Regions from separate parts of the Rhodococcus sp. WB9 genome, predicted to be linked through region 3. Evidence: riboswitches for the same ligand, from Rfam matches in the RefSeq annotation. Region 3 holds a riboswitch; each other region holds the start of a gene.
What was found. Region 3 has a riboswitch for S-adenosylmethionine ahead of FND50_RS13715 (bifunctional o-acetylhomoserine/o-acetylserine sulfhydrylase). Riboswitches for the same ligand answer to the same signal wherever they lie in the genome.
Positions count from the first base shown of each region.

Region 1 (3,539 bases), 2.1 Mb from region 3:
GCGCGCGGCGCGGGCCTCTCCGGCGATGAGCACCTCGAGGTCCACCAGGACGGTGACGCCGTCGGGGTCGCGACCGTCGGCGACGAGTTCGGCGCGGATCCGCGCGCGTTCCTGCTGCGCCTCACGCAGATCGGACGCCCGGATCCGGACGACGTTCGGCGGGAACGACGTGAGGTCGAGCTGATCCGTCGAGTCGGCGGTCAGGTCCACCCAGTAGTCCGCGCCGTTGATCGGCCGCGTGCCCGGGGCACCCTCGGCCGCCGGGTGATGGCCGGAACCGGTCAGTTCGACGGCGACGCGAAGGGGACGGGATACGAAGGCATTGTCTCGAGACATAGGGGTTCCTCGGGAATGACGTGTGAATGAAACGGAGCTGGAAGAACGGTCAGCTCGAACACATACCCGAGGCGGTTCGGCACAGATCGACATGCCGACGGCACCAGTGAGCAATCGTTGTGCTCCCAGCCTGCGATGCCATACGGTCATACTAGCGCGTCTCGCGAAAAACGCGTCTCCGGCACCGGATTCCACTGGTCGCTCTCCCTGGCGTAGGTCCAGCTCCTGCGCCCCGCCACCAGCGTGCGCACCGCGTCGACCAGCCGATCCACGTCCCCGGAGCAGCTTCCGAGACCCACACTCACTCGCACGGCGCCGTCGGGCCGGCCGAGGCGTCCCAGCAGCGGATGGGCGCAGAACCGCCCGTCGCGAACTCCGATTCCGTGTTCGGCGGAGAGGTAGGCGGCGATCTCTCCGGGTTCGAACCCGTCGATCGTGAACGTCACGATCCCCACGGAGTCGGGGGCGTCCGACCACAGCCGCAGGAACTCCAGGCCGTCGACGGAGCCGAGGCCGTCGAGGAGGAGGCGGGTGAGCGCCGCCTCGTGTTCGGCCACCGTGCCGAAGTCCAGCTCGGACAGCGCATCGCACGCGGCGGCGAGCGCCGCCGCGCCGAGCACGTTGGGGGTTCCCGCCTCGTGCCGGGCAGGGGCGGGCGCCCACTGGGTGGATTCGACGGTCACGTTCCGGACCGCGCCGCCGCCTGCGAGGTAGGGCTCGGCGGCGTCGAGCCAGTCCCGGCGGCCGACCAGCACGCCGGCGCCGAAGGGTGCATACAGCTTGTGCCCGGAGAAGGCGAGGTAGTCGACGCCCCACTCCTCGACGTCGATGCGGCGGTGCGGCGCGAGCTGAGCGGCGTCGACGAGAATCCGTGCGCCGCAACGATGAGCCACGTCGGCGAGGGCGGCGATCGGCAGCACCTCGCCCGTCACGTTGGACGCTCCCGTCACCGCGAGCAGGGCGGTGGGCTTGGAGCACAGTTCGGCGACGAGCAGGCGGACGGTCTCGTCCAGCGTGTCCGCCGCCCGCACGACGCGAGAGTTCTTCCACGGCAGCAGGTTCGCGTGGTGCTCGATGTCGAGGACCACGGTGCTGCCGGGGACGCAGCCGGCGAGCAGATTCAGCGAGTCGGTCGTGTTCCGGGTGAAGACCACCACCTGGTCCTCGCCCGCTCCGACGAACCGGGCCACCGAGTCGCGCGCCTTCTCGTAGCACTCGGTCGACACCCGCGACGCGTAGCCGGCGCCGCGATGCACGCTGGAGTACGTCGGAAGCAGCGCCCCGATTCGGTCGGTCACCTGCGCCAATGCCGGCGCACTGGCGGCGTAGTCGAAGTTGACGTACGCGCAGTCGCCACCTTGAACGAGCGGAACCCGCAGGTCGGAGCCCGAAACCTGGGCCAGGGGGGCGACACACACGTCAGCGGTCAATACAGCAGTCATCACGACATCCCTCGTAGTCAGGGACTCGTCGCAGGGTCGGTGCCCTCTCGGAGTCCGCGCTTGCCGGGTCCGGTATGGACCTCAGCCTGGTCGTCACCCGGAGCACCCCGCCGCGGTGGAGGGTTGCCGACCAGCAAGCCGGGGCTTGACGCTGGTACTCGTGACCTGTTTCGAAGATTGCAGGATCGACGCGCAGTTGTCAACCCGAAATCCGGGAGCGTCCGGGATCCGGGGTGAGAACTCGCGTCAGTTGGGGGTCACCCCGAGGAGCGGGGCGAGCTGATTGGCAATCGGGTTGAGGTCCAACTTGTTCGGATCCTTCTTGGGGGTGGAGTCCCACGGCTGCACGGTGGCGGGGTCTCCGAACACGATCCGGTTCGCGCTCCGGACACCGGTGAGACTGCCCTGCGGAGCCGCACAGGATGCGGCGGTGTTCTGCGGGAAGTCCTGCTGCGTGTCGTCGAAGTTCGGGTCGTTCCGCTTCATCTCCTGAAGGATCGCCTGGGTACCCTCGTAGCCGACGGTGCACGACGGCGGATTGTCGGTCTCTGCCACCAGGCCCAGGTGAACGGTTCCGTCGTCGGGCGCAATGGTCGAAGACGCGGCCGCCACGCCGGGCAGATACACGAACAGCGTCTGCAGGGCGGTGGCCTGCACCGAGATCGCCTTCGCCGTGGCGGACAGGTTGGCAAGGTTTGTCGTGGCACCCGGCCCGGCCTCCGAGACGAGTTGCCCTAGTCGATCGCTCGCCGGATTTCCGTTGTCGATCAGCCGCCGGACGTCCGGGTCGCTGCTGCGCAGCCGATCCGCGAGCGAGTCCAGGTCGACACTGAAATCCTTGATCGCCGACGACTGTTCGGACTGCGTTCCCAAGACGGTGCGGCCGTCACGCACCAAAGCCACTGTCCGATCGAGCGATTCGGCGCCCGACGCCGACAGCCCGGACAACGAATCCGCGAGCGATCGAAGGTCTTCGCCCTTGCCGTCGAACGCCGTGCCGAGTTCCGTCACGACGGTGTGGAGCGCGTCGATCGGCACGGATTCCGTCAATCCCTGTGTGCTGGCGAGCAATTCTTCGACGGGAACCGGCGTCGACGTGTCGGCGGCGGCGATACGGGACCCGTCCGTCAGGTACGGCCCGCGATCGGTGGCGGGCTGAAGGTCGACGTACTGCTCGCCGATCGCCGATCTGTTGGCCACGACGGCTTTCGCGGAGGCGGGAATGCCGGGCGCGCTCGTGTCGATCCTCAGTTCGACGACGACGCCGTCCGCGGTCAGGGACATGCCCCCGACGCGGCCGACCGGCACGCCACGGTACGTGACTTCCGCATTGGTGAAGATGCCGCCCGACGTCTCCGATTCGAGGTGCACGGTGTATTCGCCGAACCCGAGGAGATTGCCCAGGCGCACGTAGTTGGCACCCACGTAGACGAGGCCCATGAGGGCCACGAGAACGAAGCCGATCAGCTGCCACCGGACGAGCGGCGACCTCACCGTCCACCCTCGATGTCGCGTCGCCCGAACGCCGTCCCCGCTGCGGCGAGCCGGCACCGGTTCGCGAAACGACAGTTGATGGCGGCGGCAGACACAGGCACTCCAATGACAGAGGTATACATGAGACAAGCGGTTACATATATATCTAATCCGGTCGTCGTAGCAGCGCAAACTCCGAGCCACCCTCGGTGGCGCACGTCACTCGCCGGTCTTGACTGAATTTTCAGTTTGGAATATCTTCGGTACCCACCAGGACGTGATGACAGT
Region 1 covers NZ_CP041769.1:870,138-873,676, reverse strand. Annotated here, with positions in the region: gene FND50_RS04185 (hypothetical protein) at 1-336, opposite strand, end outside; gene FND50_RS37715 (putative leader peptide) at 386-478, opposite strand; gene FND50_RS04180 (aminotransferase class V-fold PLP-dependent enzyme) at 483-1,778, opposite strand; SAM riboswitch class IV at 1,830-1,944, opposite strand; gene FND50_RS04175 (MCE family protein) at 2,025-3,272, opposite strand.
Region 1: it holds a riboswitch for S-adenosylmethionine, as region 3 does, so the genes downstream of both, FND50_RS04180 (aminotransferase class V-fold PLP-dependent enzyme) here and FND50_RS13715 (bifunctional o-acetylhomoserine/o-acetylserine sulfhydrylase) in region 3, are expected to answer to the same signal.

Region 2 (3,539 bases), 3.3 Mb from region 3:
GCGAATCCCATCTCGTGGGTGACGATCACGAGGGTTGCGCCGTCCCGTGCCAGTTGTTTGATCACGGCGAGGACCTCACCGACCAGTTCGGGGTCGAGGGCCGACGTGGGCTCGTCGAACAGGATCACCGCCGGACGCAGCGTGAGAGCCCGGGCGATCGCGACCCGTTGCTGCTGTCCGCCGGACAGTTGTCGCGGGTACTCGTGGGCCTTGTCGCCCACCCCGACCCGCTCGAGGAGTGCCTTCGCCTCCACCTCGACCTCGGCCCGGTCACGGCCCTGCGCCGACACCGGCGCCTCGATCACGTTCTCCAGCACCGTGAGATGCGGGAACAGGTTGAAGTTCTGGAACACGAATCCGATCCGGGACCGCTGCTTCAGGATCTCGCGCTCACGCAGTTCGTGCAGTTTGCCGCCCTTGCGCCGGTATCCGATCAGGTCACCGTCGATGCGGATGGTGCCCCGGTCGACCTTCTCCAGGTGATTCAGGGTGCGCAGCAGCGTGGACTTGCCGGAGCCCGACGGGCCCAGGATCACCGTCACCTCGCCCTTGCGGACCAGCAGGTCCACACCCTGCAGGACGTCGAGTGCGCCGAAGGACTTGTGCACTCCGCGCACCTCCACGGCGAACTCCGCCGGCTGGGCGTCGATCGTCATTTCGCGGCACCTCTCGGTACGGAGACACCGGCATCGAGGATCTCGGCGAACTTCCGGGCGAGCTTCTGCCACGGGGTCGGCGGCAGTGCCCGAGCCGATCCGCGTGCATAGTGTCGCTCGACGTAGTACTGGCCGATCGACAACAGCGTGGTCAGGATGATGTACCAGATCGTCGCGACCATCAGCAGTGGCACGACGCGGCCGTTCCTACCGAAGATCACCTGCACCTGGTAGAACAGTTCGGCGATCGCCATCGTCGACACGATCGAGGTGCCCTTGAACAGACTGATCACCTCGTTCGCTGCGTTCGGCAGGATGCCGCGCATAGCCTGGGGCAGAACGATCTTGAAGAACTGGCGTCGGCGCGGGATGCCCAGCGACTGCGCCGCCTCGATCTGCCCGTGGTCCACCGAGATGATGCCGGAGCGGATGATCTCGGCGGCGTACGCGGCCTGGTGCAGAGCAAGCCCGATGACGGCGGCGGTGAAGCCGCTGATGACGCCGTTGACCTCGAATGTGAAGAACCCCGGTCCGAACGGAAGGCCCAGCGACAGAGTCTGATACAGGTACGTGATGTTGAACCAGAACAGGAGTTGCACGATCAGCGGAATCGCCCGGAACGCCCAGATGTACACCCAGGCGATCACCTGCAGCACCGGGTTGTGCGACAAGCGGCTGACCGCCAGCACCACGCCGAGTGCGAATCCGAGGACCGTCCCCCACAGCGTCAGCTTCACCGTTATCCACAGCGCCTGCAGCACGGAGCCGGCGGTGAAGTACTTGGCGAACGTCGCCCAGTCCCATCCCGGGTTGGTGGCGAGGCCGTGGACGAACTGGGCGAGCAGTACCAGCACGGCGGCGCTGACGATCCACCGCCACGGATGCCATCTCCGCGCCACTTCCAGCGCGGCGTCCGCGTCGCCGGAGGGCACTGAATCGAGGGGCGCGGCCGAACGCGGCCGAACGGGGGCGCTCACGCTCCCTCACCACTTACGACAGACATCACTGAGGCGGCCTTTCACCTGGAACGGGACGGGAGGACGGCGCGTCTTCCGCGGGATGCGGGCGCGCGTCAGGCGCTCACCGGGCGAAATGCCCGGTGAGCGTGCTGTGAGACCTCGTCAACAGTGGCAGGAGGTGGTCCGGCACAGGTCGATGTGCCGTCTGCGCCACGCAGGGCGCGCAAAGTAGTTCATGTGCTGCCTTCCATCGATCCCGGCGGTAGCACCCGCACCCGAAGAATTCGGAAGGGTTGCTGCGACGTCAACGAGCCAGGTCTCTCGGTCGCTCTGGATGGTTGAAGCGAACACTAGCCGCATTCCCGAAGCCCGTCAACACGAGGTATTTCCCTGCAACACAGGGGAAATGGCGTCGGACGGACGCCAGAATCACCGTGCGCAGAAGTACTGACAGACGGAGATCCATGCGGTTGGATGATGCGTGCAACCCTGCATTTCCGCGGTCCTACGACCCGGCTGCCGGGGCTTCCGACGCCCTTGTAACGTCGCCTCGGTGACACCACTCGAAGCCATCGCGATCCTGGTAGCCGGCGTAGGCGCGGGCGCGATCAACGCCATCGTCGGCAGCGGCACGCTCATCACTTTCCCCACCCTGGTGGCATTCGGGTTCCCTCCGGTGACCGCCACGATGTCGAACGCGATCGGCCTGGTCGCCGGTGGCGTATCCGGAACGTGGGGTTACCGGCGGGAACTGGCCGGGCAGGGACCGCGACTGCGGTGGCAGATACCGGCGTCACTGTGCGGTGCAATTCTCGGCTCGTGGCTACTGCTGCACCTGCCCGAAACCGTGTTCGAACTCGTCGTCCCGGTGCTGCTGATCCTCGCCCTGATCCTGGTGGTGCTGCAGCCGAAGATCCAGGCCTGGGCAAAGCAGCGCGGCAGCCACGAGGCCGGCCTGAGCCCGGCGCGCCTCACCCTGCTGACCGTCGGGACGTTCGCCGTGGGCGTGTACGGCGGATACTTCACCGCGGCGCAGGGCATCCTGCTGATGGGTGTGATGGGCGCGATCCTGCCGGAGAGCCTGCAACGGATGAACGGCGCGAAGAACCTGCTCTCGCTGATCGTCAACGTCGTCGCCGCGACCGCGTACACGCTCGTGGCCTTCGAGCGGATCAGCTGGGCAGCCGCCGGCCTCATCGCGGTGGGTTCGCTGCTAGGAGGCGTCCTCGGGGCCCGCTACGGCCGCAGGCTGTCGCCCACCGCGTTGCGGGGAACCATCGTCGTCGTCGGCCTCATCGGTCTGTTCCGGCTGCTCGCATAGTCGCACATGCACCCTCCCGCTCCCTCATACTGAGTCGGTGAGCAACGACGTAGAGCACCCGGGCTGGACCTATCTCATGGACATGGACGGCGTTCTCGTCCACGAAGAGCACCTGGTCCCCGGGGCCGACCTGTTCCTGGCAGAACTCCGGGAATCCGGTACCCCGTTCATCGTTCTGACCAACAATTCGATCAGGACTCCGCGTGACCTCCGTGCCCGTCTGCTCCGCACCGGCCTGGACATTCCCGAGGAATCGATCTGGACGTCCGCCCTGGCCACCGCCACGTTCCTGGCGAACCAGCGACCCGGCGGCAGCGCGTACGTCGTCGGCGAATCCGGGCTCACCACCGCACTGCACGACATCGGGTACGTTCTCACCGAGAACGACCCCGACTACGTGGTCCTCGGCGAGACCCGCACCTACTCCTTCGAAGCGATCACCACCGCAATTCGTCTGGTGGAGAGGGGCGCTCGCTTCATCGCCACCAACCCCGACCCCACCGGCCCGTCCCGGGAGGGTTCCCTTCCGGCCACGGGATCCGTTGCGGCACTGATCAGCAGGGCCACGGGTCGCGACCCGTACTACGTGGGCAAGCCGAATGC
Region 2 covers NZ_CP041769.1:6,292,276-6,295,814, forward strand. Annotated here, with positions in the region: gene FND50_RS29335 (amino acid ABC transporter ATP-binding protein) at 1-656, opposite strand, end outside; gene FND50_RS29340 (amino acid ABC transporter permease) at 653-1,633, opposite strand; gene FND50_RS37905 (putative leader peptide) at 1,778-1,852, opposite strand; SAM riboswitch class I at 1,860-1,956, opposite strand; gene FND50_RS29345 (sulfite exporter TauE/SafE family protein) at 2,169-2,936, shown strand; gene FND50_RS29350 (HAD-IIA family hydrolase) at 3,013-3,539, shown strand, end outside.
Region 2: it holds a riboswitch for S-adenosylmethionine, as region 3 does, so the genes downstream of both, FND50_RS37905 (putative leader peptide) here and FND50_RS13715 (bifunctional o-acetylhomoserine/o-acetylserine sulfhydrylase) in region 3, are expected to answer to the same signal.

Region 3 (3,539 bases):
CCGAGGTGCTCGGGGCGGACAGGGGTGGAAGTGCTCACAGAAGAACTTTCGACTAGGCGGAGATACGGCTACGCGGCGCACGGCGCCTCGTTGCGCAACGACCCACATCGAAATTCTCTTCCCCGGATTCCGCCTTTCGCGCCTCGAACGACCGTGAGATGACTCACCCGGGACCCGGAGACGGCGAACGGGACGCCCCCGTGAGGGACGTCCCGTTCGTAGCGCTGCGGCTCGGTGCCTACTGCTCGGCGATGGCCTTCTGGAGGTTGATGTCCAGCGCACCGAGGAACTCCTCGGTGGTCAGGTAGCCCTGGTCGCCGCCGACCAGCATCGCGAGGTCCTTCGTCATCTGACCACCCTCGACGGTCTTGATGACCACGTCTTCGAGCTTCTGGGCGAAGCCGATGACGTCGGGGGTGTTGTCGAGCTTGCCGCGGTGCTCGAGTCCACGGGTCCACGCGAAGATCGACGCGATGGGGTTGGTGGACGTCGGCTTGCCCTGCTGGTGCTGACGGAAGTGACGCGTCACGGTGCCGTGTGCGGCCTCGGCCTCACACGTCTTTCCGTCCGGGGTCAGCAGCACGGATGTCATGAGGCCGAGCGATCCGAAGCCCTGCGCGACGGTGTCGGACTGGACGTCGCCGTCGTAGTTCTTGCAGGCCCAGACGTAGCCACCCTCCCACTTGAGCGCCGACGCGACCATGTCGTCGATGAGACGGTGCTCGTAGGTGAGTCCGGCCGCGTCGAACTCCGGCTTGAACTCGGTCTCGTAGACGTGCTGGAAGATGTCCTTGAATGCGCCGTCGTACGCCTTGAGGATGGTGTTCTTGGTCGACAGGTACACCGGGTAGTTCTGCTGCAGGCCGTAGTTGAGCGAGGCGCGCGCGAAGTCCTCGATGGACTTGGTGAAGTTGTACTGACCCTGGACGACGCCGCCGCCCTCGGGGAAGTTCACCAGCTCGTGCTCGATCGGCTCGCTGCCGTCCTCGGGCGTGTAGGTGATCATCACCTTGCCGGGGCCGGGGACCTTGAAGTCGGTGGCGCGGTACTGGTCACCGAAGGCGTGACGGCCGATGATGATCGGCTTGGTCCAGCCCGGAACCAGTCGCGGAACGTTGGAGATGATGATCGGCGCGCGGAAGATCGTCCCACCGAGGATGTTGCGGATGGTGCCGTTGGGCGACCGCCACATCTTCTTGAGACCGAACTCCTCGACGCGTGCCTCGTCCGGGGTGATGGTCGCGCACTTGACGCCGACGCCGTGCTTCTTGATGGCGTTGGCCGCGTCGACGGTCACCTGGTCGTCGGTCTCGTCCCGGTACTCGATGCCGAGGTCGTAGTACTCGAGGTTCACATCCAGGTAAGGATGGATCAGTTTGTCTTTGATGAACTGCCAGATAATGCGTGTCATCTCGTCGCCGTCGAGTTCGACGACGGTGCCCTCAACCTTGATTTTGGACATGGGTGCTTCGCGTCCTCCTAGGAAGTTTCCCTGGTTACACGGTTGCGGGCGCACTTTGTGAGTGGGTCCGCGAACGGTTCGCTTATCAAACGTAGACGGTCACGGCGGCCCCTGGGGAGACCGCACCTAAACAAGACAAGCGTACTGCTATGCGAGCGGCTCGCAACAGGTGGGGCGCGCAACCCACCCCTACTCGCGGGTAACTTTTCCCTGCTAGCGGCCCTGATCGGTGCCGTTTCCGGTCGTTCCACCTCAGCCGCTAAGATTCACTCCAGGTCATGAGTGCCAGCAACGAGCCCCGGCTAGCTGGCCGGCAACCCTCCACCGCGGTGGGGTGCCCCGGGTGATGACCTGGTTCCCTGATTCATACAACAGTCGGGTGACAAGCGCGGGTCCGACATCGGAGGTTCATGATGTGTTGTTGTTGTCGTAGATAGACCCCAGACAAGCCCTGCGCGCGAACGAACCAGCACTCCGTCCGCGCCTCGTCAGACCACTGGAGTAGACAGCACATGACCGAGAACTGGTCGTTCGAGACCAAGCAGATCCATGCCGGGCAGACGTCCGACGCGACCACCAAGGCGCGGGCGCTGCCGATCTACCAGACCACCTCGTACACGTTCGACAGCACCGATCACGCTGCCGCGCTGTTCGGTCTGGCCGAGCCGGGCAACATCTACACCCGCATCATGAACCCCACGCAGGACGCGGTCGAGCAGCGCATCGCCACGCTCGAGGGCGGCGTTGCCGCCCTGCTGCTGTCCTCCGGACAGGCCGCGGAGACGATCGCGATCCTGAATCTCGCCGAGGCAGGCGACCACATCGTCTCCAGCCCGCGGCTGTACGGGGGCACGTACAACCTCTTCCACTACACGCTGCCCAAGCTCGGCATCGAAGTCTCGTTCGTCGAGGACCCCGACGACCTCGAGCAGTGGAAGGACGCGGTCCGGGACAACACGAAGGCGTTCTACGGCGAGACCATCTCCAATCCCCGCAACGACGTCCTCGACTTGCCCGGCATCTCCGGGATCGCGCATCAGCACGGACTCCCCCTGATCGTCGACAACACGGTGGCCACTCCCTACCTGATCCGCCCCCTCGAGCACGGCGCGGACATCGTGGTGCACTCGGCCACCAAGTACCTCGGCGGTCACGGCACGGCGATCGCCGGTGTCATCGTCGACGGCGGCACGTTCGACTGGACCCAGGGCCGCCACGGCAACTTCACCACGCCGGACCCGAGCTACCACGGCGTCGTCTACTCCGAGCTCGGACCGCCTGCGTTCGCCCTCAAGGCTCGCGTGCAGCTGCTTCGCGACCTCGGTTCGGCGATCTCCCCGTTCAATGCATTCCTCATCGCGCAGGGCCTCGAGACGCTGAGCCTTCGCATGGAACGACACGTGTCCAACGCGACCGCCGTCGCGCAGTACCTGGAGGCCCGCCCGGAGGTCGTGTCCGTCGGATACGCCGGGCTCCCGTCGTCGCCCTGGCACGACCGGGCGAAACAGATCGCGCCGAGGGGTGCGGGTGCCATCGTGACGTTCGAACTCGCCGGCGGCATCGACGCGGGCAAGAAGTTCGTCAACGCGCTCACCCTGCACAGCCACGTCGCGAACATCGGCGACGTCCGCTCGCTGGTGATCCACCCGGCGTCCACCACACACTCCCAGCTGACCCCCGAGGAGCAGGCCGCCAGCGGCGTCACCCCCGGACTGGTCCGCCTGGCTGTCGGCATCGAAGGGATCGACGACATCATCGCCGATATCGAGACCGGACTTACGGCGGCGGCATCTTGACCGTGAGCGCTGTACAGAACCTGCCCGTGGCGGACGGACGACTCGGCACCATCGACATCGGATCGCTCGAGCTCGAGAGCGGAACAGTGATCCCGTCGGTGTCCCTTGCCGTGCAGCGATGGGGTGAGCTGTCCCCCAACCGGGACAACGTCGTGCTCGTCGAGCACGCCCTCACCGGTGACTCCCACGTCACCGGACCCGTCACCGACGAGCACCCCTCCCCCGGATGGTGGACCGGAATGGTCGGTCCGGGTGCGCCGATCGACACCGACGAGTGGTGC
Region 3 covers NZ_CP041769.1:2,985,427-2,988,965, reverse strand. Annotated here, with positions in the region: gene FND50_RS13725 (MFS transporter) at 1-38, opposite strand, end outside; gene FND50_RS13720 (NADP-dependent isocitrate dehydrogenase) at 239-1,462, opposite strand; SAM riboswitch class IV at 1,737-1,857, shown strand; gene FND50_RS13715 (bifunctional o-acetylhomoserine/o-acetylserine sulfhydrylase) at 1,975-3,258, shown strand; gene FND50_RS13710 (homoserine O-acetyltransferase) at 3,255-3,539, shown strand, end outside.

Region 4 (3,539 bases), 3.3 Mb from region 3:
GAGCGGAGGCAGCGAGAACAGCAGATTCCGCAACCAGTGGACCCTGGTGTAGGTGGCGAGGAACGCGACCGCTGCCCCGAACACGACCGCGAGGAGCAGCGCCGCGGACGCCAGCGCGAGCGTGCTGGGGACCGCGTTCCCGATCGCCTCGGTCACCGATTGCCCGGTGGCGATCGAGTACCCGAAGTCACCGCGGACGGCGTGGCTCAGCGAATTCCAGTACTGCACCCACACCGGCTGGTCGAGGCCGTACCGCGCCTGGAGCTCCGCGACGGCGGCCGCGTCGACCGTCGTTCCGGCGGTCGCCGAGTCGACGGCGATGCTCACCGGGTCGGACGGCAACAGGAACAGCACGGCGAACGACACGGTGAACGTCGCCCACAGGACGGCGATCGCCTGCAGCACGCGTAGTCCGAGGTAGCGAATCATGGCTCAGCGTCCGCTGATCCAGGTGTCGAAGAACTGGAGCCGGGCCGAGGCCTCGAACTTCAGGTCCTGCACGTTCGGGCCGGCGCCGATCGCCTGCGACAACTCCACCGTGGGGATCCACAGGCCGTTGTCGAGCACCTGCTGCTGGGCGTCGGCGACGAGCGCGCTCCGCTCGGTGGTGTCGGTGGTGGCGAGCTGCTTCGCGAGCACGGCGTCGAGCGCGGGAATCGGTCCGCGGTTGTTCAGGTTGCGGCCCTCGAGTCCGAACTGGGTGCGGAGGATGTCACCGTCGGCGCGGGTGCTGTTGTAATAGGTGGCGTCGAAGTCCTTGGCATTCTGGCGAGCGGTGGCCTCCGGGGTGGACACGAGATTCAGCTGCAGATCCACTCCCACCTCTTTGAGCTGCTGCTGCACCAGTTCGAGGATGGCCTGGTTGCCGGCGAACACGGAGCTGAACAGAACGGGGAAGCTCAGCTTCTGACCGCCCTTCTCCCGGATGCCGTCGGCACCGGGAACCCAGCCCGCCTGGTCGAGGATCGACTTCGCCTTCTCCGGGTCGAATGTCACGTCCGGCAGCGCCACGTAGCCGGGGGTGCGGCTGGCCAGCGTGCTGGTGGCGGGCGTGAAGTTGGGCCCGAGCACGGTGTCGACCAGTTCCTGCCGGTTGATCGCCGGGACCAGCGCACTGCGCACGACCGGATCGACGAGCGGTCCGCGAGTCACGTTGGGCTGGAAACCGAACGGCGTCCCGGGGTTCGACGTGGTGAGCACCTGCCCGCCTGCGCCTTCGATCTGCGGGGCATCCTGCGGCAACGCGTCACTGATCGCATCCAGCTGTCCCGAGGACAGGCTGCCCGTGCGGACACCGGATTCGGGCACGACACTGAACTCGATGGTGTCGAGGTAGGCCTCGCCGTCGTGGCCGAACACGTCCGAACCCCAGTCGTATCCGGCGCGCTTGGCGAGGGTCACCGACTTGTCCTGCTGGTAGTCGGCGTACGTGAACGGTCCGGTGCCCGAGATGTTGCCGGTGCACCGCTCTTCGGCGGACTTCGCGACGGACGCATCGGACAGGATGCCCAGCTGCGGGGTGGACGACGCCTGCAGGAACTGCGCGTTGGGTGCGGCGAAGTCGACCTGCGCGGTCAGCGGGTCGATCACGGTGGTTCCGGTGTACCCGGCGAGGTAGCTGGCACCGAGCGGGGCCTTGGCGCCGGAGAGGGTGTTCACGATGGCGTCGAGATTCTTCTTCACCGACTCCGCGGTGAAAGGCGTTCCGTCACTGAACGTCACCCCCTCCTTCAGGTGGAACGTGAAGGAGGATGCGTCGGCGTCGGTTTCCCAGCTCTCGGCGAGCCACGGCTTCAGTTCGCCCGTCTCCGGGTCCTGGTCGGTGAGCGAGTCCACCACCTGACGAGCCACGTAGATCGTCTGATTCGTGCCCGACTGCGCGGGGTCGGCGCACGTGGGTGCCTGGGAGAGGCCGTAGCGGAGTGTGCCGCCCGGCTGTGCGGGGCCCGCATCCGCGGAGGAACTGCTGGAACCGCCACCGCAGGCGGTGAGCGCCGTGGCCAGCACGGCGGCGGCGCCGATACCTGCTGCGATGCGGGCACCGCGGTGGGGCGAGGACAAAAGCACTGATGGCACCGAGAACTCCGTGATCTCGAAGAAGTGCCGTGCGCGCTGCCCGTCGTATCGGCAGCGCTCACGCGCACAGGAAGGTGAGGGACACCGGATCCGACGCGGATGCGGTGTGAAGAGCCGGAACCCCGAGAGATCGGGGTGTCAGGTCAGCTGTGACAGATCGAGGTGGACAGCCGGCAGAGATCGACGTGCAGGCGCCCCCAGGCGCTCACGAAACCTTCGGTCAACATCGTTCCTCCATCGATCCCGGCGGTAGCACCCGCACCCGCAGGGCGGGGGGTTGCTGCGACGTCAACGAGCCAGGTCTCTCGGTCGCTCTGGATGGTCGTTACCGAGTGTAAGAGATCGCCGGTCGCGGCGCCACACGGACCCCGCTACCCGACCGCCTGCTGGGACTCGACCTCCCGCCGCGACAGGGCGGGCCGGAGCCCGAGGTGCTCACGCAGGGTGGAGCCTTCGTATTCCGTTCGGTACGAACCTCGCTCCTGCAATTCGGGCACCAGCAGGTCGACGATCTCGTCGAGTCCGGTGGGCACCAGATACGGCGAGATGTTGAATCCGTCCGTCGCCCCACTGCGAACCCACCGGGTGAGTTCGTCGGCGACCTGCCCGGGGGTGCCCGCGAAACCGGAGCGCTGGGTGGTCGCGATCGCCACCTGACGCAGCGACAGGTTCTGCGCCTCCGCCAGTGCCCGCCATTCCCGGGCGATGGCGAGCGGATCCTTTCCGTCACGCGCCGCCCCGCGGGTGACGGAGATCGGCGCGGGCACCGGATCGAATTCGGGCAGTGGACCGTCCGGGTCGCGATCGGACAGATCGCGGCCCCACACCTGACCGACCAGAGACAACGCCGTCTGCCCGGTGTACTGGCCCTCGAGAACCCAGCGCACCTTCTCCTCCACCTCGGACGCGTTCTCCGCGAGCACGATCTGCGTGCCCGGCAGAATCTTGACGTCGTCCTCGGGGCGCCCCGCACGACGCACTCTCGCCCTGATGTCCTCGGCGAAGGCGAGCGCCGCGTCGAAATGCGTTCCGTGCCGGGAGAAGATCACGTCGGTGTGCGCGGCCGCGAAGTCCCGGCCCGCCGGTGAGTCACCGGCCTGGAAGATGACGGGGTGTCCCTGGGCGCTGCGCGGCAGCGTGGGGGTGATCGTGACGTCGAACTGCGACGTGCGCCGGGACACCTCCCGCACCCCGTCCGGGGTTGCCCACGACGGCGCGTCGGTCCTCGTCGCGACCGCGCCGTCGGCCCACGCATCCCAGATCGCCCGGGCGGTGTCGAGGAACTGCCCGGCCCGCTCGTACCTGTCCGCGTGATCGAGGAAGCCGCCGCGCCGGAAGTTCTCACCGGTCCAGGCATTGTCCGTGGTGACCGCGTTCCAGCCGGCACGGCCACCGGACAGCAGGTCCAGCCCGGACAGCCGCCTGGCGAGGTCGGCGGGCTCGTTGTAGGTGGTGTTCTGGGT
Region 4 covers NZ_CP041769.1:6,284,617-6,288,155, forward strand. Annotated here, with positions in the region: gene FND50_RS29300 (ABC transporter permease) at 1-429, opposite strand, end outside; gene FND50_RS29305 (ABC transporter substrate-binding protein) at 433-2,067, opposite strand; gene FND50_RS37900 (putative leader peptide) at 2,220-2,303, opposite strand; SAM riboswitch class I at 2,308-2,401, opposite strand; gene FND50_RS29310 (NtaA/DmoA family FMN-dependent monooxygenase) at 2,448-3,539, opposite strand, start outside.
Region 4: it holds a riboswitch for S-adenosylmethionine, as region 3 does, so the genes downstream of both, FND50_RS37900 (putative leader peptide) here and FND50_RS13715 (bifunctional o-acetylhomoserine/o-acetylserine sulfhydrylase) in region 3, are expected to answer to the same signal.